Regions from separate parts of the Serratia entomophila genome, predicted to be linked through region 2. Evidence: predicted binding sites of a transcription regulator. Region 2 holds the regulator's gene; the other holds the start of a gene.

Region 1 (15,498 bases), 2.3 Mb from region 2:
CAAGAGAGTGCGCGAATCATGCCACTGGCGATAAAAAAGTCAATCGCCACTTATCAATGAACCGCACGATTTGTTTCCCGTGCCGCGGTTGCGGGCGATACAGGCAAAAAAAAAGCGCCCGCAGGCGCTTTTTTCAGTTATTTGCTTTTCAGCCGATGTATTCCAGGCCGCCCATATAAGGACGCAGCACCTCAGGCACCTGAATGCGGCCATCGGCCTGTTGATAGTTTTCCAGCACCGCCACCAGCGTGCGGCCAACCGCCAGGCCGGAGCCGTTCAGCGTGTGAACCAGGCGTGGCTTCTTCTCGGTTTTGCTGCGGCAGCGCGCTTGCATGCGGCGCGCCTGGAAATCCCACATGTTGGAGCATGAGGAGATTTCACGGTAGGTGTTCTGCGCCGGCAGCCACACTTCCAGATCGTAGGTTTTGCAGGCGCCAAAGCCCATGTCGCCGGTGCACAGCAGCACTTTACGGTACGGCAGCGCCAGCAGTTGCAGCACCTTCTCCGCGTGGCCGGTCAGCTCTTCCAACGCCGCCATGGAGTCTTCCGGGCGAACGATCTGCACCATTTCCACTTTGTCGAACTGGTGCATGCGGATCAAACCACGGGTGTCGCGGCCATAGGAACCGGCTTCTGCGCGGAAGCATGGCGTATGCGCGGTCATCTTCAGCGGCAGAGACTCTTCTTCCAGGATCTCGTCGCGCACCAGGTTGGTCAGCGGCACTTCCGCCGTTGGGATCAGCGCGTAGTTGCTGCTGTCGGACTCTTCTTCCAGCGGTTTGGTGTGGAACAGATCCTCACCGAACTTCGGCAGTTGCCCGGTGCCGTACAGGGTCGCATGGTTGACCAGGTAAGGCACGTAGGCCTCCAGATAACCGTGCTGCTCGGTGTGCAGATCCAGCATGAACTGGGACAGCGCGCGGTGCATGCGGGCGATTTGCCCCTTCATCACCACAAAACGCGAACCGGTCAGCTTGACCGCCGCGGCGAAATCCAGGCCGCCGGCCATTTCACCGAGATCGACGTGATCGCGCACCGCGAAATCGTACTGGCGCGGCTCGCCCCAGCGGCTGATTTCCTGGTTTTCGCTGTCGTCTTTGCCGTTCGGCACAGCATCGTCGGGCAGGTTCGGCAGCGCCAGAGCGTAATCGCGGATCTCGCTCTGCAGCGCATCCAATTCAGCCTTGGCGGCATCCAGCTTTTCACCCAGTTCGTTCACTTCGCGACGCAGCGGCTCGATGTCTTCCCCGCGCGCTTTGGCCGCACCGATGGATTTCGATCGGGAGTTACGTTCGGCCTGCAGCGTTTCAGTTTCTACCTGCAGAACCTTGCGGCGTTCTTCTTGCGAACGCAGCAGATCCAGATCGAGTTTAAAGCCTCGGCGAGCCAGTTTGACGGCGACTGCGTCTAGCTCATTACGCAGCAGATTGGGATCGAGCATGCTAATCCTGTGCTTATTGTTATTGAAAGAAAATTTGTTGTCTTATACGGCTGATTTATAGCCGTATAAAGGAAGAGTGATACCCGTTAACCTTACCGCAACGGCAACGCTAGCGGTAGCGTTTTGTCGGGCTATTTTGATCCTGCTCAGCCAGCCATGCCAACTTTTCGCCGATTTTACCCTCCAGCCCGCGAGAGGTCGGTTGGTAATAACGCGTATTGGCCATTTCAGGCGGGAAATAATTCTCGCCTGCGGCGTAGGCGTTGGCTTCGTCGTGGGCATAGCGGTACTCTGCGCCCAACCCCATCTCTTTCATCAGCTTGGTCGGCGCGTTGCGCAGGTGCTCCGGCACGTCGTAATCGGCCATCTCTCTGGCGTCGCGCATCGCCGCCTTGAAAGCGGTATAAACGGCGTTGCTTTTCGGCGCGCAGGCCAGGTAAACGATCGCCTGCGCGATGGCGCGTTCGCCCTCCGCCGGCCCCACGCGGGTAAAACAGTCCCAGGCGGCAATCGCCACCTGCATGCCGCGCGGATCGGCGTTGCCGACGTCTTCAGACGCGATCGCCAACAGGCGGCGCGCCACGTACAGCGGATCGCCGCCGGCGGTAATAATGCGCGCATACCAGTACAGCGCGGCATCCGGGGCAGAACCGCGCACCGATTTATGCAGTGCGGAAATCAGGTCGTAGTAACGATCGCCCTTGTTGTCGAAGCGCGCGCTGCGCTCGCCCGAGACTTCTTTCAACAGTTCCGGCGTCAGCACCCGCACGCCTTTGGCGTTGACTTCCGCCATGTCCGCCATCATTTCCAGGCTGTTCAGCGCCCGGCGTGCGTCGCCGCCCACCAGCTCCGACAGCATGCGACGCGTCTCTTCCGGCAGCTCGATATTCTGGCCGCCGAAGCCGCGCCCGCTGTCGTTCATCGCCTGATCCAGCACCTGGCTGATATCTTCCGCGGTCAACGCCTTCAGCAAATAAACGCGCGCACGGGACAGCAAGGCCGAATTGAGTTCGAACGAGGGGTTTTCGGTAGTGGCGCCGATAAAGGTGATGGTGCCGTCTTCAATGTGCGGCAGGAAAGCATCCTGCTGGCTTTTATTGAAGCGGTGCACCTCGTCGACGAACAGAATGGTGCGGCGGCCGGCGTCGCGGTTTTGCCGCGCCCGCTCGATCGCTTCGCGGATCTCTTTAATGCCGGAGGTCACGGCGGAAATGCGTTCGACATCCGCCTGACCGTAGCGGCCGATCAACTCTGCCAGCGTCGTTTTCCCGGTGCCCGGCGGCCCCCACAAAATCATCGAGTGCAGCTGCCCGGCCTCGATGGCGCGCGGCAGCGGCTTGCCGGCGGCCAGCAGATGCCGCTGGCCGATATATTCCGCCAGCGTGGTTGGCCGCATACGCGCGGCCAACGGCTGGAACTCATTTTGGGAAAAATCGAGTGACAGATTACTCACTTGCACCTCACTGGCGCTGGTCGTCCAGCGTCACCCCCTTCGGTGGGGTAAATTTGAATTTGGCCGGATCGGCGGAGACGTTTTGCTGGCTTTTCAGCGCATACGAACTGCGTTGGCCGTCCTGCTCAACCGCCGCAAAGCTGCGGATGGTGCCGCTGTTGGTCACGGTAATGGCGAACTGCTTCAGGTTGCCGTTGGCGGATTTTGGCGTCAGCTCGAAATCATCGCCTTTTTGCTTCACGTTATACTGCTTCCAGTCGCTGGCGTTGTTGCGGGTGATCAGCATAAACGGCGTATTGCCGGTGGCGTTTTTCAGCCAGGTCGCCGTCACCTGCTCGACGAACGGGTTATAGAACCACAGGGTCTGGCCATCGGAAACCAGCACGCTCTCGTCCGGCGAAGTCATGTGCCAGTTGAACAGGTTCGGGCGCTTAACCCACAGCTCGCCCTCACCCTGCTGCACCGCTGCGCCGTCGCCGCTGGTGACGGTCTGAGAGAAGCTGGCGTGGAAACTGTTCACTTTCGCCAGGCGGCTTTGCAGATCCTGCGCGGCGTCGGCCAGCACAGCGGTGGAGGTGAATCCCGAAAGCAAACAGCAGGCAACTAACAGTTTTTTCATTATTCCAGATACCTTATGAAATGCGTTAACCGCAAGGCGGTGCCGTGCGGGTCAAATTAACCCTTAACAACCGTTACTCTACCCGAAGCCCACGGACGCCAGATAGGCTAATGTTCCGAGAAGGAAACGGGTTTACGCTTCTTTGCACAAGGGCCGCTAAGCGGCCCTTTATCAATGAATAACAGCGGTTGAACCTGCGTCAATCATGCCGTGGCGGCGCCAGCACCTCGCGGTTGCCGTTGTGCCCCTGCTCGCTGACGATGCCCTGCGCTTCCATCTGTTCAATGATGCGCGCGGCGCGGTTATAGCCGATGCGGAACTGACGCTGAACGCCGGAGATGGAAGCGCGGCGTTTATCCACCACGAAGTCCACCGCCTGGTCAAACAGCGGATCCAGCTCTTCATCGCCTTCCATGCCGCCGCCTGCGCCACCCTCACCGTCTTCACCGCCGCTGAGGATACCCTCTTTATATTGGGGCCGTTCGCGCGCTTTCCAATCCTTGACCACCGCATGCACTTCCTGATCGCGCACAAATGCGCCATGCACACGCACCGGAATCGAGGAGTTAGGCGCCAGATACAGCATATCCCCCATCCCCAGCAGCGATTCGGCGCCGCCCTGATCGAGGATGGTGCGCGAGTCAATCTTGCTGGATACGGTAAAGGCGATGCGGGTCGGGATGTTGGCCTTGATCAGGCCGGTGATCACATCCACCGACGGACGCTGGGTCGCCAGCACCAGGTGGATACCCGCCGCACGCGCTTTCTGCGCCAGGCGAGCAATCAGCTCTTCGACCTTTTTGCCCACCGTCATGATCAGATCGGCGAATTCGTCGACCATTACCACGATGTAAGGCTCTTTCTCCAACACCGGCGGCGTGATGTCCATGCTGTCGGCCGGTTTCCAGAACGGATCCGGGATCGGCCGGCCCATCGCCTCCGCCTGATCGACGCGCTCGTTGTAACCGGCCAGGTTACGCACGCCCAACGCAGACATCAGCTTGTAGCGGCGCTCCATCTCGCCCACGCACCAGCGCAACGCGTTGGCGGCGTCTTTCATATCGGTAACCACATCGGTCAACAGATGCGGAATGCCTTCGTAGACCGAGAGCTCCAGCATTTTCGGGTCGATCATGATAAAGCGCACTTCTTTCGGCGTGGCCTTATACAGGATGCTCAGGATCATGGCGTTGACCCCGACCGACTTACCGGAACCGGTAGTACCGGCGACCAGCAGGTGCGGCATTTTGCCCAGATCGGCCACCACCGGCTCACCGGAGATGTCTTTACCCAATACGATCGACAGCGGCGAAGGGTTATCGCGGAAGGCCGGGCAATCCAGCACTTCGCGCAGATACACCGTTTGGCGCTTGGCATTCGGCAGCTCCAGCCCGACGTATGGCTTGCCGGGGATCACTTCAACCACGCGCACGGCGGAGGTTGAGAGTGAACGCGCCAGGTCGCGCGACAGGTTGGAAATGCGCGCCGCCTTGACGCCCGGCGCCAGATCCAGCTCGAAGCGGGTAATCACCGGCCCCGGCAGAATATCCACCACGTCGGCCTTCACCCGGTAATCGGCCAGGCTGGCCTCAACCAGACGCGCCTTTTGCTCCAGCGCGAACGAATCCACCGGCTCCACCTCTTTCGGGGCTTCGGTCAGCAGATCCAGCGTCGGCAATGGCGTGCTTGGCTTCTGCAACGGCATGTCGTTACGCATCAGGAACGGGTGGATCAGGCTGTCCATCGCCGGCTGCTGCGCAGCGGCCGGAGCCGGTTGCGCGGCAGGCTGCGCGGGTTGCTGATAGCCCTGTTGCTGAGCTGGCTGCGGCGGCTGTTGATAACCTTGCGGTTGAACAGGCTGCTGATAGGCAGGCTGCTGGCCCGGTTGCTGATAGGGTTGCTGCACCGGCGGCGTCTGAGGCGGCGTTGGCTGCGCATAGGCAGGCGCCGCAGGTTCAAACTGGCCGAACGGCACATCGTCTTCCAACTCGCTCTGCTGCTCGATACGCTCTTCCAGCTGCGGCGACAGGGTAAACAGCGGCTCGCTCGGGCCGTCATCCACCAAATCGTCCATCGGCGAGAAGCTGAACGCGTTGCGTGTATCCACCGGGCTGGCCGCAGGTGCCTGCGCCACAGGCGCCGGTTCCGCTTCCCGCTGGCCGTAGCGCGCCTGCTGCTGTTCGGCAAACGCCTGGCGCAGCGCGGCTTCCTGCAGCGCCTCTTCGTCGTCCTGCTGGAGATCCTCGCCGTAGCGCTGCTGTTGCTGCTCGGCGAACGCCTGACGCAACGCCGCTTCCTGCAGGGCTTCTTCATCCTGCGGATTAGCGGCGGTTAATGGCTGTTGCGGTTCTGGCTCGCTCTGGCGCTGTTCCTGCTCAGCGGCGCGCTGCGAAGGCAGCTTGATGCCGTAAGACGCCAGCTCGCGCCGGGTAGGAATGCGCACCGGATTCGGCCGCGGCAGCTCAGGGCCAATACCCTGCTTGACCTGAGAGTTGCCGTCGCTGGTGGCGCTAAAGGCCGGCATAAACACATTGGCCGCAGCACCTGCAGCAGCCGCGGCCGCTGCGTGGTCCAACTGCGGCTTGGCGCTGCCGAACGGCGCGGCGGCTGCATCGGCGGCGCTGAAGCCGGAGGCCCCGCCGACGTCGACGCTGTCGCGCTGCGCGGCGGAGAAATCAAAGGGTGAATGCTCGCGCGGCGGCTGTGGCGCGGCGGGCGCATCCCAGTTGCCGAGGCGCGGTTCATCGCGGTCCTGATAAGGGTCAACCGGGCGCGCAACCTTCGGCGCCGGCGTTTCTTCAGGGATCTCGAATGAATACAGCGGCGGCACGGCGTTTTCCGCCTGCGCGCTCATCGGATGTTGGCTAACCGAGGCCGGGGCAGCCGGGGCAACGGTGACCGACGGCGCCTGAGCCACCACCGGCGCCGCGGTAACCGGCTCGCTCACCGGCGCGGCCGCGGCAGGCGCGGCGGCCGGTGCGGCTTCAATTTCATCGTCAGCGTCGCCGGCGCGCAGGTTGCTGAGCAACGGATCCGCAGCGTCTTCAGCCGCCTCTTTGGCGGTTTCGGTTACCGAAGGCGCAGAGAACAGCACGTCGTCGTCCGCCGCTGCCGCAGCAACCGTCGTCACAGCGCCCTTCTCTGCCGTCTCGGCTTCAACGTCAACGTAGCGATCGTCATAGCGTTCTTCACGGCGCGAGCGGTTGGTCATAAAGGTCGCCACGCCCATCACCGCACCGCCAATTCTCTCGGCGATCACCAGCCAGGACCAGCCGGTAAACAGCGTCAACCCCGCCGCCCATACGCATAACAGCGCCAGCGTGGCGCCGATGCCGTTAAACCACGGCAGCATGGCGTTGCTCAGCAGGCTGCCGATAACGCCGCCGGAGGCGAAGTAATAGAGGTCGTCGACGTTCAGCGCCGCCAGGCCACAAGAGGTGAGCACCAGCGCCAGTGTGCCGATCAGACGCAATGAGAGCGCAAAATAGTCGATATAGTCGCCATTGCCGCGCTGGCGGTAGGCCGCCCAGCACAGAACCAGCATGATCGGCGGTATCGCGTAGGCGAGCACCCCGAAGGTGAAGAACAGCGTATCGGCCATCCAGGCGCCGACGCCACCGCCCAGGTTATGAATAGGCTCATGCCACGCGGTCTGAGACCAGCTAGGGTCAGACGGATTGAAACTGACCAGCGCAGCCATAAGGTAAACGGCAAAAATCGCTACCACGATCAGCAAAGCCTCCAGCAAACGCCGGCCACTGCTGAGTTTTCTCAGGGTAACTTCTTTATCTTCTGTATATTCCTGGCTCAAGAAAGGCTCTCCAGGTTCCTGTTAGCTGAAATAGCAACAGCGCCGAGAGGTTTCCCCGGCGCCGAAACTGTATGAATAAACAGGAGTGTAACCAATTTAATCAGGTTTTGCACCTGCACCTTACCGTGTTTTGATAACCAAACGGTTACTCTGTTTAACTTCTTCCATGACCACGTAGGTACGGGTGTCGTTAACCCCCGGCAAACGCAGCAGGGTCTCACCCAGCAACTTGCGGTAAGCCGACATATCCGGCACGCGGGTTTTCAACAGGTAGTCGAAATCGCCGGATACCAGATGACACTCCTGGATCTCTTCGAGCTTCTGTACTGCCGAGTTGAATTGCTCAAACACATCCGGCGCGCCGCGGTTCAGCGTGATCTCCACGAAAACCAGCAGGGATGCATCCAGATAATGCGGGTTAAGCAATGCGGTATAACCATGAATGAAACCCTGGCGCTCGAGGCGGCGCACGCGTTCTAAACATGGCGTTGGGGATAACCCCACGCGCTTCGAAAGCTCAACGTTCGAAATACGCCCATCCTTCTGCAGCTCGTTCAGGATGTTGCGGTCGATACGGTCGAGATCTTTACCCGGGCGTTTCTTGTTGTCTGCCATTATTATTGTCTCTCTTATTTTCTTCCTTGCACTTGCCACACCCTAGCCAACGTCAATGTGTAAGGGTTCGTTCCAAGCGAAGACCCGATGCCTGTCATATGCTTCTTCACTACCATCATTAACAACGCTGCGCGGCCTGTCTGTCCAACCCCGCGCAACGCGAGCAATGACGTTAAGGTCGAGAAAAAATCGGCAAACGCTTGCGCGCCGCTCCCCTCAACTGCCGCGCGATGGTGCCGCTGCGCTGCAAATACGTACGATTTGCTGGCGTTAGGGGGATAATTTCTTCTTCCTATGATGTTTTCGCAAATGCGCAGCGGATTGTCAAAGTAAAAGAAGCAAAATCAGAAGAACGTACCGTCACTAAAAGTCAGCACCCCATTTTTAGTTATGAATCGCTGGCTGATAAAGCCCTTCACCATGGGCCAAAGGCGGAAGATTGCGCTTTTTGACCGCTCTGCCCTTCCCCGCCGCGCAACGGTTTCATAAGTTAAATTTCTGTATCCGGCGTTCATTTTATAGACAGGCGACAAATTAATAGGCGGTAACTATCATACAAATCGTTAACAACATCGCCTGACGCTTTTTTTACTGCGCCATTTTCCCTACAATCGGCTTCATTATCCGCCATTGTGGGAAAGAGGTTATTCATGGGCACGGCTAAACATAGCAAATTATTGATCCTGGGTTCCGGCCCTGCCGGCTACACCGCCGCCGTTTATGCAGCGCGCGCCAACCTGAATCCGGTGCTGATTACCGGTATGGAACAAGGCGGTCAGCTGACCACCACCACCGAAGTGGAAAACTGGCCGGGCGATGCCGAAGACCTAACCGGGCCGGCGCTGATGGAACGCATGCGTCAGCACGCGGAAAAGTTCGATACCGAGATCGTTTTCGATCACATCAACAGCGTTGATCTGCAGCAGCGCCCGTTCCGCCTGTTCGGCGACAGCGGCGAATACAGCTGCGACGCGCTGATCATCGCTACCGGTGCTTCTGCGCGCTACCTTGGCCTGCCTTCTGAAGAAGCCTTCAAAGGCAAAGGGGTTTCCGCCTGCGCCACCTGCGACGGTTTCTTCTACCGCAACCAGAAAGTGGCGGTGGTCGGCGGCGGCAATACCGCCGTTGAAGAAGCGCTGTACCTGTCGAACATCGCCTCTGAAGTTCACCTGATCCACCGTCGCGACAGCTTCCGTTCAGAGAAAATTCTGATCAACCGTCTGATGGAAAAAGTGAAAAGCGGCAACATAGTGCTGCACACCGACCATACGCTGGACCAGGTGCTGGGTGACGAAATGGGCGTGACCGGCGTGCGCATCCGCAGCACCAAGGCGGAAAACGAAACCCGTGAACTGGAACTGGCCGGCGTGTTCATCGCCATCGGCCATAGCCCGAACACCGGTATTTTCGGCGGCCAGTTGGAACTGGAAAACGGCTACATCAAGGTGCAGTCCGGCATTCACGGCAATGCCACCCAAACCACCATCCCCGGCGTGTTTGCCGCAGGCGACGTGATGGACCACATCTACCGCCAGGCGATCACCTCGGCCGGTACCGGCTGTATGGCGGCGCTGGACGCAGAGCGCTATCTGGACGGCATCGCCGGCGCAGAAGTCTGCTAATCCGGCATCCTGTCATCAATAAAAAGCGGCTTCTTACGGCCGCTTTTTTTGTACCTCATTTCACGTGGACAAACATGCGATGCAGAATCTTCTTCATTGGCGCCTGTTGGTTGCGGTGGCCGACAGCGGCAAGATAACCCAGGCGGCGGCGCAATGCGGCATGACCCAGTCAGGCGCCAGCCAGGCCATCGCCCAGCTTGAATCCGCGCTGAATACCCCCTTGCTGGTGCGTCTGCCGCACAGCGTTGCCCTAACGCAAAGCGGCGAGCGGATAGTCAGCCACGCCCGCGCCATGCTGGCCGAACTGCAGGCGATCCGGCACTACGCACTGCAGGCCAACGGGGCTCAGTCGGGCAAGATTCGCCTCGCCAGCTTTCCTTCGGCGTTCAGCGCCTTGCTGCCGCCGCTGCTGCGTAAATTCCGCCGCCTCTACCCCGCCATCGAACTGATCCCGCTGGAAGGCACTGACCGTGAGGTAGAGAACTGGCTGGCGCTGGAAACCGCAGACGTCGGTATAGTGCTCAATCCCGCGCCGGAGCGGCCATGCCTTCCCCTGGGGCAAGATGCCTGGCTGGCGGTAGCCGCCAGTCACCACCCTTTGGCTCGGGGCCGCCGGGCGGTTGATTTCGCCGAATGGGTCAAACAGCCCTTCGTGCTGGCGACCGGCGGTTGCGACCTCAATGCGCAAAGCCTGGCGCAGCAGGCCGGGCTGACGTTGAGCGACGTGCGCGCCAGCGTCAGCGACTGGCAAACGGCGCAAACGCTGGTGCGCGAAGGCGTCGGGGTGGCGTTAATGCCTGCGTCGACCATCGCCGCCGACGCGGTGGGCCTCTGCTCCCTGCCGCTTACCGTCCCCATTTACCGCCATTTTGCCCTGGTCTGCTCATTCGCCGCCGCCGGTGCTTTGCCGGTGCAGACGCTGCTGAGCTATCTGCATGAGCAGTTGCCGCAGCCCGTCAGTAGCTGAGCTGATAACGGCTTTCTGAGATTCTAATTTTCCCGCGGGCGGCGGCGGCAGCATGCTGGTGACGAAACGCCATCGCTCACCGCCTGAGGAAAAACCATGAAACTGTATTTCGCCCCCGACACCTGCTCGCTCTCGCCGCACATCGTGCTGCGGGAACTGGGCCTGCCGTTTGAACTGATCCGAGTCAACAACCGCAGCAAACGCTGCGCGGACGGCAACGACTTTTACCGCATCAACCCCAAGGGCTACGTCGCCGCCCTGCAACTGGACGACGGCCGGATCCTTACCGAGGGCGCCGCGATCGTGCAGTATCTTGCCGATCTGCGCCCCGAGATCGGCCTGGCGCCGGCCTGCGCCACCTTTGAACGGGTGCGGCTGCAGGAGTGGCTCAATTTTATTACCGCCGAGATCCACGCCGGCGCCAGCCCGCTGTTTAACGATGCCCTGCCGGTAGAAGCCAAAACGCTGTTGCGCGGCAAGCTGCGCCAGCGCCTGGCCTTTGCCGCGCAGGCGTTGGATGAGCAGGATTTTCTGCTGGGAAACCGCTTCGGCGTAGCGGACGCCTATCTGTTCACCGTGCTGCGTTGGATGGAGCGCTTTGCTATCGATCTAAATGACTGGCCGTCGCTGGCCCGCTATAGGCTGCGGATCGGCGCACGCGAGCCGGTACGCGCCGCCCTGGCGGCCGAAGCGGCCAGCCCGGAGGTAAAATGACCCCATAAAGCGGCTGTTATAGCAAGATTTGGCCGCTTTATTATTTCAAGTCTGTCGGGTGACGAGGTAACATGAGACCTTGCTTGTTTGCCGCAGATTGCGACAAACACTTTTATTTAACAGCACGTTAACCCTGCCTGTAACAAATGGGCGCCGGCGACGCAGACTCATATCTGATGAAAAAAACCAGACAGCAACAGTTAACCCGATGGCTTAAAACCCAGAGTTCGTTGGCGCAGCGTTGGCTGCGCCTTTCCATGCTGCTGGGGCTGATAAGCGGCCTCCTGATCGTCGCGCAGGCATGGCTGCTGGCCAGCCTGCTGCACGCCCTGATCATCGAACATACCCCACGCGAACGGCTGATCCCCACCTTTGCCTGGCTGGCCGCCGCCTTTGCGCTGCGCGCGGTGCTGAGCTGGCTGCGGGAGCGCGTCGGCTTTATCTGCGGCCAGGTGATCCGCCAACGCATGCGTCAACAGGTGCTGGACAAGCTGCAGCAACTCGGCCCGGCCTGGATCCAGGGCAAGCCGGCGGGCAGCTGGGCCAGCATCATCGTCGAGCAGATTGAAGACATGCAGGATTATTACTCCCGCTACCTGCCGCAAATGTACCTGGCGGTGTTTATCCCGCTGCTGATCCTCATCACCGTTTTCCCGATCAACTGGGCCGCCGGCTTTATTCTGCTGGCCACTGCGCCGCTGATCCCGCTGTTTATGGCGCTGGTCGGCATGGGTGCCGCCGATGCCAACCGCCGCAACTTCGTCGCGCTGGCGCGGCTGAGCGGCAACTTCCTCGACCGCCTGCGCGGGTTGGATACCCTGCGGCTGTTCAATCGCGCCGAAGCGGAAACCGCCCAGATCGCCAAATCCTCCGAAGACTTCCGCAGCCGCACCATGGAAGTGTTGCGCCTGGCCTTCCTGTCGTCGGCGGTGCTGGAGTTCTTCGCGTCGATCTCGATCGCCGTGGTGGCGGTCTACTTCGGTTTCTCCTATCTGGGCGAGCTTAACTTCGGCAGCTACGGCCTCGGCGTCACGCTGTTTTCCGGCTTTTTGGTGCTGATCCTGGCGCCGGAGTTTTTCCAGCCGCTGCGCGACCTCGGCGCCTTCTACCACGCCAAGGCGCAGGCGGTGGGCGCGGCGGAGGCGCTGGAAAGCTTCCTCAGCGCCGAAGGCGAGCAAATGGGCAACGGGGCACAAACGCTGCCCGCCGATGCGCCGCTGGCGCTGCAGGCGCAGGATCTGGAAATCTTGTCGCCCAACGGCGTCCTGCTGGCCGGCCCGCTGAGCTTTGACCTGCAACCCGGCCAACGCATCGCGCTGGTCGGGCTGAGCGGCGCCGGTAAAAGCTCGCTGCTTAACCTGCTGCTCGGCTTCCTGCCTTACCGCGGTTCGCTGCAGGTCAACGGCGTCGAGCTGCGTGAACTGGCCGCCGACGGCTGGCGCCGCCAGCTGAGCTGGGTCGGGCAAAACCCGCACCTGCCGGCGCAAACGCTGCGCGCCAATATCCTGCTGGGCGATCCTCAGGCCAGTGAGGCGCGGCTGCAACAGGCAATAGAGCAATCTTACGTCAGCGAACTGCTGCCGCACCTGCCGCAGGGGCTGGAGACCGAGATCGGCGACAACGCCGCGCGGCTGTCGGTCGGCCAGGCGCAGCGCGTGGCGGTGGCGCGCGCGCTGATTGGCTCACGCCGGCTGCTGCTGCTCGACGAGCCCGCCGCCAGCCTGGACGCCCACAGCGAACGGCGGGTGATGCAGGCGCTGAATGCCGCCTCGCATCAGCAAACTACCCTGCTGGTCACCCACCAGTTGGAAGATACCGAAGACTACGACCAGATTTGGGTCATGGACCGCGGGCGCATCGTGCAGCAAGGCGATTACGCCACGCTCAGCGCACAGCCGGGCCTGTTCGCCAACCTGATCGCCCACCGCCGCGGGGAGCTTTAATCATGCGCGTTTTGCTGCCTTTCCTGGCGCTGTACCGCCGCCACAGCCTGTTGATCTGCCTGGGCATCGTGCTGGCGATCGTCACCCTGCTGGCCAGCATCGGCCTGCTGGCGCTCTCCGGCTGGTTCCTGGCCGCCTCGTCGCTGGCCGGGCTGGCGGGCCTGTTTACCTTCAACTACATGCTGCCCGCCGCCGGCGTGCGCGGCGCGGCGATTTTCCGCACCGCCGGGCGCTACGCCGAACGCGTGGTCAGCCACGACGCCACCTTCCGCGTGCTGTCGCACCTGCGGGTATTCACCTTCAGCAAGATCCTGCCGCTGTCGCCGGGCGGCATCGCCCGCTTCCGCCAGGCCGAACTGCTCAACCGCCTGGTGGCCGACGTCGATACGTTGGATCATCTGTATCTGCGGGTGATATCGCCGCTGATCGGCGCGGCGGTGGTGATCCTGGTGGTCACCTACGGCCTGAGCTGGCTGGATCCTGCGCTGGCCCTGACGCTGGGCGGCATTTTGCTGCTGCTGCTGGTGCTGGTGCCGCCGGTGTTTTATCGCGCCGGCAAGCCGATTGGCGGCCAGCTGACCGCACTGCGCGGCCAATACCGCACCGATCTGACCGTTTGGCTCCAGGGCCAGGCCGAGCTGGTGGTGTTTGGCGCCGTCAATGAATTCCGCGGCGCCCTGAACGCCACCGAACGGCAATGGCAACGCCGCCAGTGGCAGCAGGCTTCGCTGGGCGGCATGGCGCAGGCGTTGATGATCCTCGCCAGCGGCCTGACGGTTACGCTATTGCTGTGGTTGACCGCCGCCGGCATCGGCGGCGACAGCCGGCCCGGCGCGCTGATTGCGCTGTTCGTTTTCGCAGCGCTGGCGTCGTTTGAAGCCATGATGCCGGTCGCCGGCGCCTTCCAGCATCTCGGCCAGGTCATCGCCTCCGCGACCCGGGTCAAGCAAATCATCGATCGTCAGCCGGAAGTCACCTTCCCCGCCGCCGGTCCGGCCGCCGCCGACAACGCGGCGCTGAGCCTGCAACAGCTGGCCTTCACCTACCCGGGCCAACCGCTGCCGGTGCTGCGCGGCGTATCGCTGGAGGTGGCGGCCGGTGAACATATCGCCCTGCTCGGCCGCACCGGCTGCGGCAAATCCACCCTGCTGCAGCTGCTGACCCGCGCCTGGAACCCCGACGACGGCAAAATTCTGCTCAACGGCCAGCCGCTGCAGGATTATGATGAAGCTGCGCTGCGCCAGATGACCACGGTAGTGAGCCAGCGGGTACATGTCTTCAGCAACACGCTGCGGGAAAACCTGCGCCTCGCCGCGCCTGCCGCCACCGATGAACGGCTGAGCGAAGTGCTGCAGCAGGTTGGATTGGCCAGGCTGCTGGAGAGTGAAGGGTTGAACGCCTGGCTGGGCGACGGCGGCCGTCAGCTTTCCGGCGGTGAACAACGCCGGTTGGGCATCGCCCGCGCCCTGCTGCACCCGGCGCCGCTGCTGCTGCTGGATGAGCCGACTGAAGGTCTGGACGCCGAAACCGAACAGCAAATCCTGGCGCTGCTGCGCCGCCATTGCCAGGATAAAACCCTGATTCTGGTGACTCATCGCCTGTATGGGCTGGAGCATCTCGATCGCATCTGCGTGATGGACGACGGCCAGATTGTCGAGCAGGGCGACCATGCCGGCCTGATTCGCCAGCAAGGACGTTATGCCCATTTCCACCACCGCATTGGTAACATAACGCCGCAAAATGGCCTGTAGAGGACGCTGAGACCTTATATGCGCATTGTTAAGCTGTCACCGCAGTCGCTGGCCTTCCCGTCGCCTGAGGGCGCCCTGCGCGATCCTAACGGCCTGTTGGCGATTGGCGGCGACCTGACGGCGCCGCGCCTGTTGGCAGCCTACCAGCGCGGCATCTTCCCCTGGTATTCGCCCGGGGAAGCCATTCTGTGGTGGTCGCCCGATCCGCGGGCGGTGCTGTTCCCGGCGGAATATCATCTCAGCCGCAGCCTGAAACGCTTTCTACGCGATCTTCCGTTCCGTATCACCCTCAACCACGACTTCGCGGCGGTCATCGCCGCCTGCGCCGACCGGCCGCACGAGGGCACCTGGATTGGCCCGGAAGTGCAGCACGCCTATCTGGAGCTGCATCGCCTCGGTTACGCCCATTCGGTGGAGGTCTGGCAGGGCGGGCTGTTGGTCGGCGGCATGTACGGCGTGACGCAGGGCGCGCTGTTCTGCGGCGAATCGATGTTCAGCCGCGTCACCAACGCTTCCAAGTGCGCGCTAATGGCTTTTTGCCGCCATTTTGCCGCTTATGGCG
Region 2 (15,498 bases):
TCATCCTGCGTTTTTCTTCGCTCATGCTCATTCGCGGCATCCTTTTTTCAGGCCGATTATCTGTGCATCAGCCTAACTTTTTCGGTGAGCCAATAAAACGGGAACGTTCCCAATACGCATCAGCGATCACAGTTTCAGCGGCAAACAGAGGAAATGAGATCAGGTGCGCAGCTCCTGGCGCACATGTTCGGGCAGCCCTTCCAGCACCAGCTGGTAGGAGCTGTCGATCAGGGTGTAAAACTGCGAGTTAGGCAGATTGCCGTCGAGAAACACCGTATTCCAGTGCGCCTTGTTCAGGCCGTCGCAGGCGACGATTTCCGGATGGTGCTCGCGCAGGCTTTCCGCCAGTTCCGGGCTGGATTTTACCGCCAGCGCCGGCCGGCCCTGCACTTCGCACACCATGGCGAACATGACGTCGCCGACCTTGATCTGGCTGGCCTGCCATTGGTTCTGGTCGCTCTGTTCCGCGCCCGGCTTCGCCATGCAGTACTCCAGCAATGCGGTGTTATTCATTGGCTTACTCCCCCTGTAACGTGGCCACAATACGGCGTGATCCGCCGTGGATGCGGTGCTCCCCCAGCCAAATGCCCTGCCATGTGCCCAGCATCAACCGCCCATGGCTGACCGGCAGCGTCAGGGACGTGCCCAGCAACGAGGATTTGATGTGCGCCGGCATGTCGTCCGGCCCTTCGTAGTCATGCTGATAGGGTGCGTTTTCCGGCACCTGACGCAGGAAATGCTGCTCCATATCGGCTCGCACCCTGGGATCGCAGTTCTCGTTGAGCGTCAGCGAGGCCGAGGTATGCTGCAACAACAGATGCAGCAGGCCGGTTTGCAGGCGGTGTAAGTGGGTTAACTGGTCGACTATCTCTTCGGTAACCAGATGAAAACCACGCGCTTTAGCGCTGAGGATAAGCGTTTGCTGATGCCACATGAGTGAGCGCCCCTCAATCAGTATATTCTCTATCCGATTTGCGGCAACTGCGGCGGCAAACCGACAACAAAAAAGGAGCGATATCGCTATCGCTCCTTTGCGAACTTCAGTTAACCCTAACAGGCTTTACTGCACGGCGGCAAATGCCTCGGCTACCTGATGCACGTTGTTGTGGTTCAGGCCGGCCACGCACATGCGGCCGCTGTGGATCAGGTAAACGCCAAACTCTTCGCGCAGGCGGTCAACCTGCGCCGCGCTGAAGCCGGTGTAGCTGAACATGCCGCGCTGTTCCAGCAGGTAGTCGAAGTTGCGCTGCGGCAGCGCGCTTTTCAGCGCCTCAACCAGCGTTTTGCGCATCTCGAGGATGCGGGTGCGCATATTCTCCACTTCGTCCAGCCATTGGGCTTTCAGCTGCGCGTCGTTCAGCACCTTGGCCACCACCTGCGCACCGAAGTTCGGCGGGCTGGAGTAGTTGCGGCGCACGGTCGCCTTCAGCTGGCCCAGCACGCGCCCGGCCGCCTCTTCGCTCTCGCACACCACCGACAGGCCGCCGACGCGTTCGCCGTACAGCGAGAAGATTTTCGAGAACGAGTTGCTCACCAGGCACGGCAGCCCCGCCGCGGCGATTGCGCGGATGGCGTAGGCATCTTGCTCCATGCCGCCGCCAAAGCCCTGGTAGGCGATGTCGAGGAACGGGATCAGCTCGCGATCGGCAATCACTTTGACCACCTTATCCCACTGGGCGGGGGTCAGGTCCGAACCGGTCGGGTTGTGGCAGCACGGATGCAGCAGCGCGATGCTGTGCTTCGGCAGCTGCTGCAGCGCGCTCAGCATGGCGTCGAACTTCACGCCCAGGCTTTCGGCGTCAAAATACGGATAGGTATTCACCTTGAAACCGGCGCCGCCAAAGATGGCGACGTGGTTTTCCCAGGTGGGATCGCTGACCCACACCTGCGAATCCGGGAAATAGCTTTTCAGGAAGTCAGCGCCCACTTTCAGCGCGCCGGAACCGCCGACGGTCTGGATGGTCGCGATGCGCCCCTGCTGCAGCATCGGGTGCTGCGCGCCGAACAGCAACTGCTGGATCGCGGTGCGATAAGGCTGCAGCCCTTCCATCGGCAGGTAAACCGAGGCGCCATGCTCGACGCTGTTCAACTGCGCTTCCGCCGCAGCGACCGCCTGCATCTGCGGGATGATGCCCTGCTCGTTGTAGTACAGGCCGATACTCAGGTTCACCTTGTGCGCGCGCGGGTCTTTTTTGAATTTTTCCATCAGCGACAGAATAGGATCGCCGGCGTAGGCGTCAACGTTCTGGAACACGGGGTTATTCTCCTGGATTATTGTGGTTTGGGCACAGCGTTACGTTCCTAATATAGACGCAAAACCGCCTGCGGTTTTAGCTTTATCTCGCAACCGGCAATAATCCATTTTCTTTGATCCGGTTAAGCACCACCGCCGTTTTGACGTGCGCCACGCTTTTATGCTGCAACAGCGTCTGGCTGATAAAGTCGCTCAGCGCCGGCAGGTCCGCCACCGCCACCTTCAGCAGATAGTCGGCGTCGCCGGTGGTTTTATAGGCGTCGAGGATGGCGTCCGCCTCTGCCAGCATCTGATGGAAACTGCCGATCTGCTCCTGAGCGTGGCTAATCAGGCTGACCTCGATCAGCCCCACCAGCCCCAGACCAACGGCCTCCGGCGCCAGCCGCGCGTGATAACCGCGGATCAGCTGCGCCTGCTCCAGGCTGATGCGCCGCCGCGAACATTGGGAAGCGGACAATCCCACCAGCTCGCTCAGCTCCTGATTGGTCAGGCGACCGTTGGCCTGTAACAGCGTCAGGATTTTCATATCAAAATCGTCAATGTTGTACATAGCCACCTGTAAACTGTGTTAATAAATGTTGACGTTACAGCCTATCAGCTTTTTTGCCTTTGCCGACAACGGCCCACGGCGGTTATGAAGTGCGCAGCAGCAACGCCGGGCATTTTCGCCGGTTAACGGCATAAAAAACGGGTAACTCATGCAAGCAAACAACAATTAACGGCTAAGTAACGCATAAAACCACGAATGTATAAAAAGGAATATTGATGAAAAAGTTACTCCCTCTGGCCCTGCTGGCCGTCGCCGGGGGCGCCGGCGCCCAATCGCATCTGGACAAGGTGCTGCAGCAAAACACGCTGGAGGTGTGCACCACCGGCGACTACAAGCCTTATACCTTTCAGAAAGAAGACGGCAGCTATGAAGGCATCGACATCGATATGGCCGAGTCGCTGGCCAAAAGCCTGGGCGCCAAGGTGAAATGGGTGAAAACCAGCTGGAAAACCCTGACGCCGAACTTCGTCTCCGGCAAGTGCGACATCGCCATGGGCGGCATCTCGGTGACGCTGGAGCGGCAAAAGCAGGTATTCTTCGCCGACAAGCTGGATACCGACGGCAAGATCCCGCTGGTGCGCTGCACCGACGTGAAGAAATACCGCACCATCGAGCAGATCAACAAGCCGTCGGTGCGCCTGCTGGAACCGGCGGGCGGCACCAATGAAGCCTTCGTGCACGCTTACCTGCCGAAGGCCAAACTGACGCTGACCCACGATAACGTCGGCATTTTCCAGCAGCTGGTGGACCGCAAGGCGGACGTGATGATCACCGACGCCTCCGAGGCGCTGTATCAGCAGAAGCGCTATCCGAAGCTGTGCGCGGTCAACCCTAAAAAGCCGATGCAATACGGCGAGAAGGCCTACATGCTGCCACGCGACGATTTAAGTTGGAAACTCTATGTGGATCAATGGCTGCACCTGGCCAAGGCGACCGGCGAGTACCAGAAGATTATCGATAACTGGCTGGCGGCGAAGAAGTAACGCCGTGATTAACGGGGCCGGTGCGAACCGGCCCCGGCGGCGGCTCAATCGCCGATGTATTCCATCGCCACGCGCTGCGTCAGTTTGGTGATCAGTTCATAGGCGCTGATGCCGGTGCAGGCGGCGATGCGTTCAACCGGCAGTTCCCTGCCCCACAGCACCGCTTCATCGCCGACCTTGTCGCCGGCGTCCGGCCCGAGATCGACCGAAATCATGTCCATCGACACCCGCCCGACAATCGGCACTTCGCGCCCGTTCAGCCACACCGGCGTGCCGGTTGGCGCGCTGCGCGGATAGCCGTCGCCGTAGCCCATCGCCACCACCCCCAACCGGGTGTCGCGCGGGCTCACCCAGGTGCCGCCGTAACCGACCGACTCGCCGGCCTGGTGTTCGCGCACCGCGATCAGGCTGGACTTCAGCGTCATCGCCGGCTGCAGCTGGTGCTGGCTGCCGTTGGCGTTATCCAGCGGCGAAACGCCGTACAGGATAATGCCCGGGCGCACCCACTCGTTATGCGCGTCCGGCCACAGCAGGGTGCCGCCGGAAGCGGCGATCGAACGCTGTCCCGGTTTGCCGCGGGCAAACCGTTCAAAGCAGGCGATCTGCTTCAGGGTGGTATCGGACTCCGGTTCGTCGGCGCGGCTGAAGTGGCTCATGATATTGACCGGCTGCGCCACGTTGCGGCAGGCGCACAGCCGCTGGTAGAAGGCTTCGGCCTGCTCCGGGCGCACGCCCAGGCGATGCATGCCGGTATCCAGCTTCATCCACACCGGCACCGGCCGCGCCAGCTCGGCCTGCTCCAGCGCTTCGAGCTGTTCGATGCAGTGCACCGCGGTGTCGATGTTGTTCGCCACCAATATCGGCAGGTCTTCGGCGGAGAAAAAACCTTCCAGCAGCAGGATGGGTTTGACGATGCCGCCGGAGCGCAGCATCAGCGCTTCGCCGATGCGCGCCACGCCGTAGCAGTCGGCGTCTTGCAGGGTATGGGCTGTTTCCAGCAGGCCGTGTCCATAAGCGTTTGCTTTCACAACGGCAATCAGGCGGCTTTGCGGCGCCTGGCGGCGCACCTGTTGCAGATTATGTCGCAGAGCGCGGCGGTCGATTACAGCGGTTGCCGCTTTCATTTCAGTTCCTTAAGGGATTATTCGTCATCGTATTGCGGCCCCGCGTAGTTGTCGAAGCGCGACCACTGGCCGTTAAAGGTAAGGCGCACGGTGCCGATCGGGCCGTTACGCTGCTTACCCAAAATAATTTCAGCGATGCCTTTCAGATCGCTGTTCTCGTGATAAACCTCATCACGGTAGATAAACATAATCAGGTCGGCGTCCTGCTCGATGGAGCCGGACTCACGCAGGTCGGAGTTGACCGGGCGTTTGTCGGCGCGCTGTTCCAGGCTTCGGTTCAGCTGCGACAGCGCCACCACCGGCACCTGCAGCTCTTTCGCCAGCGCTTTCAACGAGCGGGAAATTTCGGCTATCTCCAGCGTACGGTTGTCGGACAGGGCCGGCACGCGCATCAGCTGCAGGTAGTCGATCATGATCAGGCTGAGGCCATCGTGCTCGCGGAAAATGCGGCGCGCGCGGGAGCGCACTTCGGTTGGCGTCAGGCCGGAGGAATCGTCGATGTACATGTTGCGTTTCTCCAGCAGGATGCCCATGGTGCTGGAAATGCGCGCCCAGTCCTCGTCATCGAGCTGGCCGGTACGAATGCGCGTCTGGTCGACGCGCGACAGCGACGCCAGCATACGCATCATGATCTGGTTGCCGGGCATCTCGAGGCTGAAGATCAGCACCGGTTTTTCCTGCGTCATCGCGGCGTGTTCGCACAGGTTCATCGCGAAGGTGGTTTTACCCATCGACGGACGGGCGGCGACGATGATCAGGTCGGATTTTTGCAGGCCGGCGGTTTTTTTGTTGAGGTCCTGATAGCCGGTATCCACCCCGGTCACGCCGTCATGCGGCTGCTGATACAGCTGCTCGATGCGCGAGACGGTGTCTTCCAGGATGCGTTCGATACCCTTCGGGCCTTCGTCCTTGCTGGCGCGGTTTTCGGCAATCTGGAAAACCCGCGACTCCGCCAGATCGAGCAAGTCTTCGCTGCTGCGCCCCTGCGGATCGTAACCGGCGTCGGCGATCTCATTGGCCACCGAAATCATCTCGCGCACCACCGCGCGTTCGCGCACGATATCGGCATAGGCGCCGATGTTGGCGGCGCTCGGGGTGTTTTTCGACAGCTCGGCCAGATAGGCGAAGCCGCCGACCGAATCCAGCTCGCCCTTCTGTTCCAATGATTCAGACAGGGTGATCAGGTCGATTGGCTTGCTCATCTCCAGCAGCCGCTGCATCTCGGTAAAGATCAGGCGGTGCGGGCGGCTGAAGAAGTCGTTGGCGACCACGCGTTCCGCCACGTTATCCCAGCGTTCGTTGTCCAGCATCAAACCGCCCAACACCGACTGCTCGGCCTCCAGCGAATGCGGCGGCATCTTCAGCCCTTCCATCTGGCGATCTCGTGGCCGTTCTCTGGCTTCGTCAGCGTTTGTTCTGTTGGTTGGTTTTTTTCCTGCCATGAAGCGTATTCTTTATCCGGTTGCGAATGAAGGATCCTGACGCGAGAGTATACGTGATTTTTATTCGTGATTCTTGCGACATAACCGATGCAAAAAAGGTATTGAACCCGGCGCGGGCAAACTGGATCTCCGATACTAAAAAGAATAGGGTGAAATCAGACACCCCAACGAGGTAATGACATGGCAAAGCGCATTCAATTCTCCGCCACCGGTGGCCCAGAAGTGCTGCAATACGTTGATTTCACGCCGCTTGATCCGGCAGCGGGCGAGGTGCAGGTCGAGAATAAGGCGATCGGCATCAACTATATCGACACCTATGTGCGCAGCGGCCTGTATGCCCCCGCCAGCCTGCCGAGCGGGCTGGGCACCGAGGCCGCCGGCGTGGTGGTCAAGGTCGGCGCCGGCGTCAGCGCGGTAAAACCGGGTGACCGGGTGGTGTACGCGCAATCGGCGCTCGGTGCCTATAGCGAGATCCACAACGTGCCGGTAGAGAAAGTGGCGCTGCTGCCGCACAACCTGAGTTTTGAACAGGGCGCCGCCTCGTTCCTGAAAGGGCTGACGGTGCACTATCTGCTGCGCCAGACTCACGAAGTGCAGCCCGGTGAAGTGTTCCTGTTCCATGCCGCCGCCGGCGGCGTCGGGCTGATTGCCTGCCAGTGGGCCAAGGCGCTCGGCGCCCGGCTGATTGGCAGCGTCGGCTCGGACGAAAAGGCCGCGCTGGCCAAACAGGCCGGCGCCTGGGCGACCATTAATTATCACCAGGAAGATATCGCCCAGCGGGTGGCGGAGCTGACGCAGGGCGAAAAAGTGGGCGTGGTGTATGACTCGGTCGGGAAAAGCACCTGGCAGGCTTCGCTCAACAGCCTGAAGCGGCGCGGCCTGATGGTCAGCTTCGGCAACGCCTCCGGCCCGGTGACCGGCGTCGATCTGGCGCTGCTGAACCAGAAGGGCTCGCTGTACGTTACCCGCCCTTCCCTCAACGGTTACATCACCAACCGCGACGAGCTGCAGTACGCCAGCAATGAGCTGTTCTCACTGATCGGCAGCGGCGCCATCAAGGTGGAAGTGAAGGAACAGCAAAAATTCGCGCTGGCCGACGCGCAGCGCGCGCACCAGGTGCTGGAAAGCCGCGGCACCAGCGGCTCCAGCCTGCTGATCCCCTGATGAGCAACCAAAGAAAAGGGCTCCTTACGGAGCCCTTTCAGTTACTGCATTTTGTAGGGGTAGAGCAGAGTTCGCCAGAGACAGGGGGTTGCTTGAGCAACGCTAGTAGTGGATTGTCTCTCGCGGTGATGAAATTGGCCGCATCACTGCATCGGCAAGTATCCTAACAGCCGCCAAAAGCAAAAAACACGCTTTATGTGCCGCGTGCGCATTTAAAACGCCAGGCTGTGATCGCCGCCGCATTCGTCACGCAAACCAGCACGTGAATTTCATTGCGACTGTCTGATTATTCAACGAAAAATCAGTAACGTCTGATCTGCGGCTTCTGCATAGAACGGTAGATCCACACGCCCACCACCGCCAGAATCAGCCACGGCAGCAGCTTGAACACCACGGCGAACAGCCCGCCCAACAGCATAAAGGCCGCCGCCGCCAGCAGCGCTGCGAACACGCCCAGCAGCGAAATGCCGGTTACCAGCAGCATCGCCACAAAGCCAACGAGAAAGAAGAGTTCTAACATGATTGCTCCTTCGCAAAACAAGGTATCTGCAGAGGTATTACAAGAAGCGTGCCAGAACGGCGCGAGAGCTAACCGATTGAAATGTCGAGGCAGGCATGCCGCAGGGTGCAGCATGCCTGGTGAAAAAGACTAACTGTTAGTCAAATTATTTACCAATTACGCCATCTCGGTGCGCGGCAGGCGCACCAGATCCAGCGCCGCTTCCACTACCCGCACGTCGGCGCCCGGCTTGTGGGCGTTCTCGCTCAGGTGGCGACGCCACTGGCGCGCGCCCGGCACGCCCTGGAATAGGCCGAGAATATGGCGGGTGATATGGCCCAGGTAGGTGCCGTTGGACAGCTCGCGCTCGATGTACGGATACAGCGACTCGATAACCGCCACGCTGTCTTTGACTTCGGCTGACGCGCCGAACAATTCGCCGTCGACCCGCGCCAGAATGCCCGGATTCTGGTAGGCCTCGCGGCCCATCATTACGCCGTCCAGGTGCTGCAGGTGCTGCCGCGCCTCTTCCAGCGTTTTCACGCCGCCGTTGATGGCGATGGTCAGCGCCGGGAAGTCGCGCTTCAGCTGATAGACTCGCGGGTAGTCCAGCGGCGGCACTTCGCGGTTCTCTTTCGGGCTGAGGCCGGACAGCCAGGCCTTGCGCGCATGGATGGTGAACATGTCGCACTCGCCGCGGCCGGCGACGGTGGCAATGAAGTCGCACAGAAATTCGTAGCTGTCCTGCTCGTCGATGCCGATACGCGTCTTGACCGTGACCGGAATCGACACCACGTCGCGCATCGCCTTGATGCAGTCGGCGACCAGCGTCGCCTGGCCCATCAAGCAGGCGCCGAACATGCCGTTCTGCACCCGATCGGACGGGCAGCCGACGTTGAGGTTGATCTCGTCATAGCCGCGCTGCTCCGCCAGTTTGGCGCAGTGCGCCAGCGCCGCCGGATCGCTGCCGCCCAACTGCAGCGCCACCGGATGTTCTTCTTCGCTGTAGGCCAGGTAGTCGCCCTTGCCGTGGATAATCGCGCCGGTGGTCACCATCTCGGTGTACAGCAGCGTTTCCTTGGTCAGCAGGCGATGGAAGTAACGGCAATGACGATCGGTCCAGTCGAGCATCGGCGCGATGGAGAAACGATTGGCGGCGTAGGTTGGGGCGTGGTTGTCTTTCGTCATGCGGGTTACTGGCTACCTGAGTCTGTCTGGGTTCAACGAACGGCGTGCTGCCGCAAACGGCTATTATAACGACAATCGGCGCCGTTGGGCAAAGCGCCGTGCTGCCGAAGAAAAAAGAATAAAAAATGAATAAATTCGTCCGCCCGGGTGTTCTCTCGATATGGGCGCCTTTCGCGCCCCTTCCCACGAGGAAACAACCATGAACAGCTTCGTTAAACCTCTGCTGCTGCCGGTGTTCGCCGGCGCACTGTTATTTTCCGGCGCGGCCCTGGCGATGGGCGGCGACAGCAGCGGCCAAACCACGCCAACCTGCCCGAAAGGCCAGATATACGACAGCAAAACCAAGACCTGCATGGTGGACAAGAGCAGCATGATCGATGATAGCGACCGCGCCAACTACGCCTATGCGCTGGCAAAAAGCGGCCGCTATCAGGAGGCGCTCGACGTGCTCAATCAGCTGCGGGATCCCAACACCGCCGTTGCGCTGAATTACCGGGGATACGCCACCCGCAAGCTCGGCCGCACCGATGAAGGCATCGGCTATTATTTAAAATCAGTGGCGCTCGATCCCAAATATCCTAAGGTGCGCGAGTATCTGGGTGAGGCCTATATGGTAAAAGGCCGCCCGGACCTGGCCAAAGAGCAGCTGCAGGTGATTCGATCGCTGTGCGGCACCGGCTGCGAAGAATATCGCGACCTGGCTGCGGCCATCGATCATCACCCCGAATCCTGAGGCTGCACCGCCCGGAGGTGACTATCAGCAGCGACGCGATACGCAATGAGCTTGGCCGATACCTGTCGCGCCTGTGGCGCTATGGGCTGGTGCTGTCACACCGACGGGATATCGCCGATGACCTGGTGCAGTCGACCTGCGTACGGGCGCTGGAGCGCGCCGCCCAGTTTACGCCGGGCACGCGGATGGACCGCTGGCTGTTTTCCATTTTGCACTCCATCTGGCTCAATGAGATCCGCGCCCGGCATATTCGCCAGGGGCAAGGCTTTGTCGACGCCGACCAACTGGCCGGCGCGGAAAACGGCGAAGACCCCATCTGGGCCAATGAAGTGATGCAGCGGGTTAAGCGGCTGCCGGAAGCGCAGCGCAACGCGCTGTTTCTGGTGTATGTGGAAGAGCTTTCTTACCGGGAGGCCGCCGAGGTGCTGGCGGTGCCCGTCGGCACCATCATGAGCCGTCTGGCCGCCGCGCGCCTGACGCTGGCCGGCGATCCTCTGCTGCAAACCCGCGCTCCGCAGTCAAAAGGAGAACGATCATGACCCCCTACTCCGTGACGGACGAGCTGCTGGTCGCCTATCTGGATAATCAGCTGGAGCCGCAGCAGCGCCAAGACCTCGATCGGCGTCTGGCTGAGGAGCCGGCGCTGGCCGAGCGGCTGACACTGCTGGCGCGCAGCAGCCTGCCGTTCAAACAGGCGTTTGCGCCCTTGCTCGACGAAGCGCCGATTGAACGACTGCGGGCCGGCTGGGAGCAACCTCGTTCAACCGGCGTCAGCCGCCGCGGCCTGATTGCCGCCGCCGTCGGTTTCCTGGCGTTGGGCGCCGCGGCGGATCGCGCCTATCTGCTGATCGGCCGGCCGGAGGAAAACTGGCGCAGCCTGGTGGCGCAATATATGGCGTTGTACACCCCGGAAACGCTGGCGGACATCGACACCACGCCGCAAAACATCGGCAATCAACTGCAGCATACCGGTGACAGGTTAGGCATTGCGTTGCCGCAGGAAAGGCTGCTGTTGGGTGGCGCCACGCTGAAAAATGCCCGGTTGCTGGCCTACGACGACCATCGCATCGCCCAGCTCACCTGGCTGGACGCACAGTATGGCCCGCTGGCGCTGTGCATCATCCAGCGGCCAGGCCCGGTTGAAGCAGCCGAGCGCGAGCGGCGTCAGGGCATGAACGTGGTTTATTGGTCCGACGGGGAGCATGCCTTTATGCTGATTGGCCATAATCCACCGGCGGAAATGGACGCGTTGGCGGTGCAGCTGCGCCGCGCTCTGGCGGCCTGAGGCGCGACTCAAGCTGGCGGGCAACTCTCGGCGATTCGCCGTAATCATGTTAAAATCGGCTTTTTTACGTACCGGGATATTTGCGATGAACTCAACCACCCAGGAAAAGCTGCTGGCGCAGGCTGAACAACTCTGCCAGCAACGCAATGTGCGATTGACGCCGCAGCGGCTGGAAGTGTTGCGCCTGATGGCGCAGCAGCCCGGTGCCATCAGCGCGTACGACCTGCTCGATCTGCTGCGCGTCGTCGAACCGCAGGCCAAGCCGCCAACGGTCTACCGCGCGCTGGACTTCCTGCTGGAGCAAGGGTTTATCCACCGGGTAGAATCGGCCAACAGCTATGTGCTGTGCCACCATTTTGAACAGCCGATGCACACCTCCGCGCTGTTTATCTGCGATCGCTGCGGGCAAGTGACCGAGCGTACCACCGAGGGCGTGGAAGACACGCTGCAAAAGCTGGCGAAAGAGTCAGGGTTTGCGCTGCGCCATAGCGTAGTGGAAGCCCATGGCCTGTGCGCAGGATGCGTTGAAGTTGAAGCCTGTGACAGCAAGCATGATTGCGGTGAACACGACCACAGCATCACCATCAAGAAGAAATAAGCGGAGTTAGGTACTTCCCTGTACCTGCGGCCATGGCGCCAAGGGGGGACGCCAGACCGTCAATAGCAACTCATGGCCGCAATCCGCTGCGGCCGATCGCGCTACCAGCGATGCTTGTTGTGCTCTTCCCAGGACTTCACTTCCTTCTCGGCTGCCTCTTTCTGGTAGCCGTAGCGCTCCTGGATTTTACCGACAAGCTGTTCACGCTTCCCTTCAATAACCGCCAGGTCGTCATCGGTCAGCTTGCCCCATTGTTCCTTCACTTTCCCTTTCAACTGCTTCCAGTTACCGTCGGCTTGATCTTTGTTCATAGTCTCTCCGTTAACCCATGGTGAATCAGTTTTAGATGCGGCAGGCAAGGCGTGTAACCAAGAAATTTTTATGGTCTTTTACGTTGACCAAAGGAGCGCCAAATCCCAACTCATTTCGCCAGCCACATGATTAATTGTAGCCACAGATAACGGTAAATATAAAAAAACCAGAATAAAAACCCATATTAAAATTAAATATTAGAAAAAAACGCCATTAAACAAGAAACTAACCTGACCCAATTGACGCTGATGACATGTAACAGAATATAAATAAAAACATAAGAAAATCTAATAAATAAACGGTAAGAACATGGAGCTATCTTGCCGCAAACCAGCTGCCGCGCACCCGGTGGCGATGCCAGAGCCAGCCCAGAGACAGGCCGCGCAGCGAAAGGAATACCGCCAGCGCCAGCCACAGCCCGTGGTTGCCCAGCTGCGGCACGCTGAACAGCGTCAATCCGTAACCGGCCGCCGCCACCGCCATGCTGTTGCGCATCTCCGCCCCACGGGTAGCGCCGATAAACATGCCGTCCAGCAAATAGCACCATACGCCAACCAGCGGCAGCACCGTCTGCCACGGCAGATAATGGCTGGCCAACTCACGCAGCTCGGGCAACGAGGTTAACGCCGCCACGATCTGCTGCCCGGCAACGGCGTAAACCGCGCCAAAGGCCAAGGCTACCAAACAGGCTTGCCGACAGGCGGCGCGCCATATCTTCCTCAGTTGGCGGTCGTCACGGGCGCCATAGGCGTGGCCCGAATGCGCCTCCACCGCGTAAGCGAAGCCGTCCAGCGCGTAAGCGGTGAAGGTCAGCAGGTTCATCAGCACCGCATTCACCGCCACCACTTCGCTGCCAAGCCGCGCGCCAAAAATGGTCAAAGAGGCGAAGCACAGCTGCAGCAACAGCGAACGCAGCATGATGTCGCGGTTCAGCGCCAGCAGGCGCCGCAGGTTGCCGCGCCAGGCCTGTTGCAGCATCGGCAGTGAGATGCCGCGCAGGCGCATCACGCGCCACGTCAGCCACAGCCCGAGCAGCAGCGTGGCGTATTCGGCGATAGCGGTCGCCGTCGCCGCCCCCTGTACGTTCCAGCCCAGCCCCATCACCAGCCAGATATCCAGCGCGATGTTCAGCAGGTTGCCGACGATCAGCAGGATCACCGGCGCGCGCACGTATTGCACGCCGAGCAGCCAGCCGAGGATCACCATATTGGCCAACGCCGCCGGGGCGCTCAGCCAGCGGATCTCGAGAAACAGCCGCGCCTGCTGCAGGACTTCGGCGTTACCGCCGACGATCCCCAGCGCCAAATCAATCAGCGGCTGGCGCAACAGCACAATCGCCAACCCGGCCAGCCCCGCCAACAGCAGCGGCTGCATAAAGGCGCGCGCCAGCGCCTGCGGGTTCTGCGCCCCCAGCGCCTGAGCGGCCAGGCCGGTGGTGCTCATGCGCAGGAACAGCAGCAGCATAAACAGGAAGCTGGTGGCCATGGCGCCGATCGCCACGCCGCCCAGATAGGTTGGGCTATCGAGATGGCCGATCACCGCGGTATCCACCAACCCGAGCAGCGGCACGGTGATATTGGAAAAAATCATCGGCAGGGCAAGACGCCACAGGGCTTTATCGGTGTCGCTGGTGAAGGCGGAAATCAGGCGCATGGTGAAATGTTCCCGTGAATACCCTTCCTGTTCAAGTTGCCGCCGTGTTGGCTACGTCTTGAAATTTCCTGGGTATTACATTGAATCAGAAATGACATCGCCCCAAGGCTGGGGCGATTTAAATCAGGGCGCAAGCGTTCGGGCGCGGCGGTTAAATCCAGTCGCCGTTGCGGATCACGCCAACCGCCAAACCTTCGATGGTGAAATTCTGCTGGCGCAGATCGACCACGATCGGTTGGAATTCGCTGTTTTCCGGCAGCAGTTCAACGACGTTGCCGTGTTTTTTTAGGCGTTTGACCGTGACTTCGTCTTCAATGCGCGCCACCACCACCTGGCCGTTGCGCACGTCTTGCGTCTTGTGCACCGCCAGCAGATCGCCGTCGAGAATGCCGATGTCGCGCATCGACATGCCGTTGACCCGCAGCAGGAAGTCCGCGTTCGGTTTGAACAGGGAAGGATCCACCTTGTAGTGGCCTTCGATATGCTGCTGGGCCAGCAGCGGTTCGCCGGCGGCCACGCGGCCGATCAGCGGCAAACCCTCTTCGTCTTCCATCAGCAGGCGAATGCCGCGTGACGCGCCGGAAACGATCTCGATCACCCCTTTGCGCGCCAGCGCCTTCAGGTGCTCTTCTGCGGCATTTGGCGAGCGGAACCCCAGACGCATGGCGATCTCGGCACGCGTCGGCGGCATGCCCGTCTGCGAAATATGATCGCGAATCAGATCATAGACCTCTTGCTGTCTGGTAGTTAGTGCTTTCATTCCGCCCCCCTGTTTGTTTATACAGTCTTGCTGTGAGTATATACAGGTAAGCTCGGATTGGGAACCGAAGAATGAATAAAAATCAGGGATTAGCGTTCCGCTCAGGCGAAGTGCTGCCACAGCACCGAGCCCCAGACGAACAGCGCCAGCAGGATCGCCAGCGACACCGCCGCCGACCCCATGTCCTTGGCGCGGCCGGACAGCTCATGGTATTCGCTGCCGACGCGGTCTACCACCGCCTCGATCGCACTGTTCAGGATCTCGACGATCATCACCAGCGCTACGGATCCGATCAATAAAATGCGCGCTATCGCACCCACATCCAGCCAAATCGCCAGTATGATAGCCAGCACGGTCGCCACCAGCTCCTGACGGAACGCCGCCTCGTGCTGCCAGGCGGCAGAAAGTCCTTTATAAGAGTAGCCGGCGGCTTTAATAATACGGGTCAGGCCGGTTGCTTGGTTCGCCATGTTTTCAGTGCCTTTCTCAGAGGTAAGTCATAATAAAAAGAGCCCGGATCGGTCAACGCTATCGGCTCTCGGTTTTCCAACACCACAGATCTGCTACCCGGTTTCTGGTATGCTTGCGGCGCATTGCTAACAAGAGGCTTCACGTTGTTATGTCAGGTTGGCGTAAAATTTATTATAAATTATTGAATTTACCACTCAAATTGTTGGTAAGAAGTAAGGTTATCCCTTCAGACCCGGTGACGGAGTTAGGGTTGGATCCCTCACGGCCGATTTTGTATGTTTTGCCTTATAATTCCAAGGCGGATTTGCTGACGCTGCGCACCCAGTGCCTGGCGCAGGATCTGCCCGACCCCCTCAACCCGCTGGAGATCGACGGCACGGTGTTGCCGAGCCACGTGTTTATCCACGACGGCCCGCGCGTGTTCCGCTACTACACGCCGAAGGAAGAGTCGGTCAAGCTGTTCCACGACTATCTGGATCTGC

The links. The regulator LexA, encoded in region 2, represses DNA repair genes until DNA is damaged. The targets are predictions, from matches to a motif close to TNCTGTATGTACATACAGNA.
Region 1: the regulator LexA is predicted to act here: its motif matches at 7,390-7,409, upstream of KHA73_RS08630 (DNA translocase FtsK 4TM domain-containing protein).

Annotation. Positions count from the first base shown of each region.
Region 1 is NZ_CP082787.1:1,749,827-1,765,324, reverse strand. It holds gene serS (serine--tRNA ligase) at 149-1,441, opposite strand; gene KHA73_RS08640 (replication-associated recombination protein A) at 1,551-2,894, opposite strand; gene lolA (outer membrane lipoprotein chaperone LolA) at 2,902-3,513, opposite strand; gene KHA73_RS08630 (DNA translocase FtsK 4TM domain-containing protein) at 3,713-7,324, opposite strand; gene lrp (leucine-responsive transcriptional regulator Lrp) at 7,445-7,939, opposite strand; gene trxB (thioredoxin-disulfide reductase) at 8,590-9,561, shown strand; gene KHA73_RS08615 (LysR family transcriptional regulator) at 9,641-10,528, shown strand; gene gstA (glutathione transferase GstA) at 10,625-11,242, shown strand; gene cydD (heme ABC transporter permease/ATP-binding protein CydD) at 11,419-13,185, shown strand; gene cydC (heme ABC transporter ATP-binding protein/permease CydC) at 13,188-14,936, shown strand; gene aat (leucyl/phenylalanyl-tRNA--protein transferase) at 14,955-15,498, shown strand, end outside.
Region 2 is NZ_CP082787.1:4,474,810-4,490,307, forward strand. It holds gene maa (maltose O-acetyltransferase) at 1-31, opposite strand, end outside; gene KHA73_RS21495 (MmcQ/YjbR family DNA-binding protein) at 160-513, opposite strand; gene KHA73_RS21500 (secondary thiamine-phosphate synthase enzyme YjbQ) at 518-934, opposite strand; gene KHA73_RS21505 (amino acid aminotransferase) at 1,061-2,254, opposite strand; gene KHA73_RS21510 (Lrp/AsnC family transcriptional regulator) at 2,337-2,804, opposite strand; gene KHA73_RS21515 (transporter substrate-binding domain-containing protein) at 3,020-3,787, shown strand; gene alr (alanine racemase) at 3,832-4,911, opposite strand; gene dnaB (replicative DNA helicase) at 4,929-6,353, opposite strand; gene KHA73_RS21530 (quinone oxidoreductase) at 6,534-7,517, shown strand; gene pspG (envelope stress response protein PspG) at 7,819-8,037, opposite strand; gene dusA (tRNA dihydrouridine(20/20a) synthase DusA) at 8,194-9,204, opposite strand; gene KHA73_RS21545 (tetratricopeptide repeat protein) at 9,404-9,937, shown strand; gene KHA73_RS21550 (RNA polymerase sigma factor) at 9,976-10,476, shown strand; gene KHA73_RS21555 (anti-sigma factor family protein) at 10,473-11,222, shown strand; gene zur (zinc uptake transcriptional repressor Zur) at 11,308-11,820, shown strand; gene KHA73_RS21565 (CsbD family protein) at 11,922-12,131, opposite strand; gene dinF (MATE family efflux transporter DinF) at 12,448-13,785, opposite strand; gene lexA (transcriptional repressor LexA) at 13,937-14,545, opposite strand; gene KHA73_RS21580 (diacylglycerol kinase) at 14,647-15,015, opposite strand; gene plsB (glycerol-3-phosphate 1-O-acyltransferase PlsB) at 15,165-15,498, shown strand, end outside.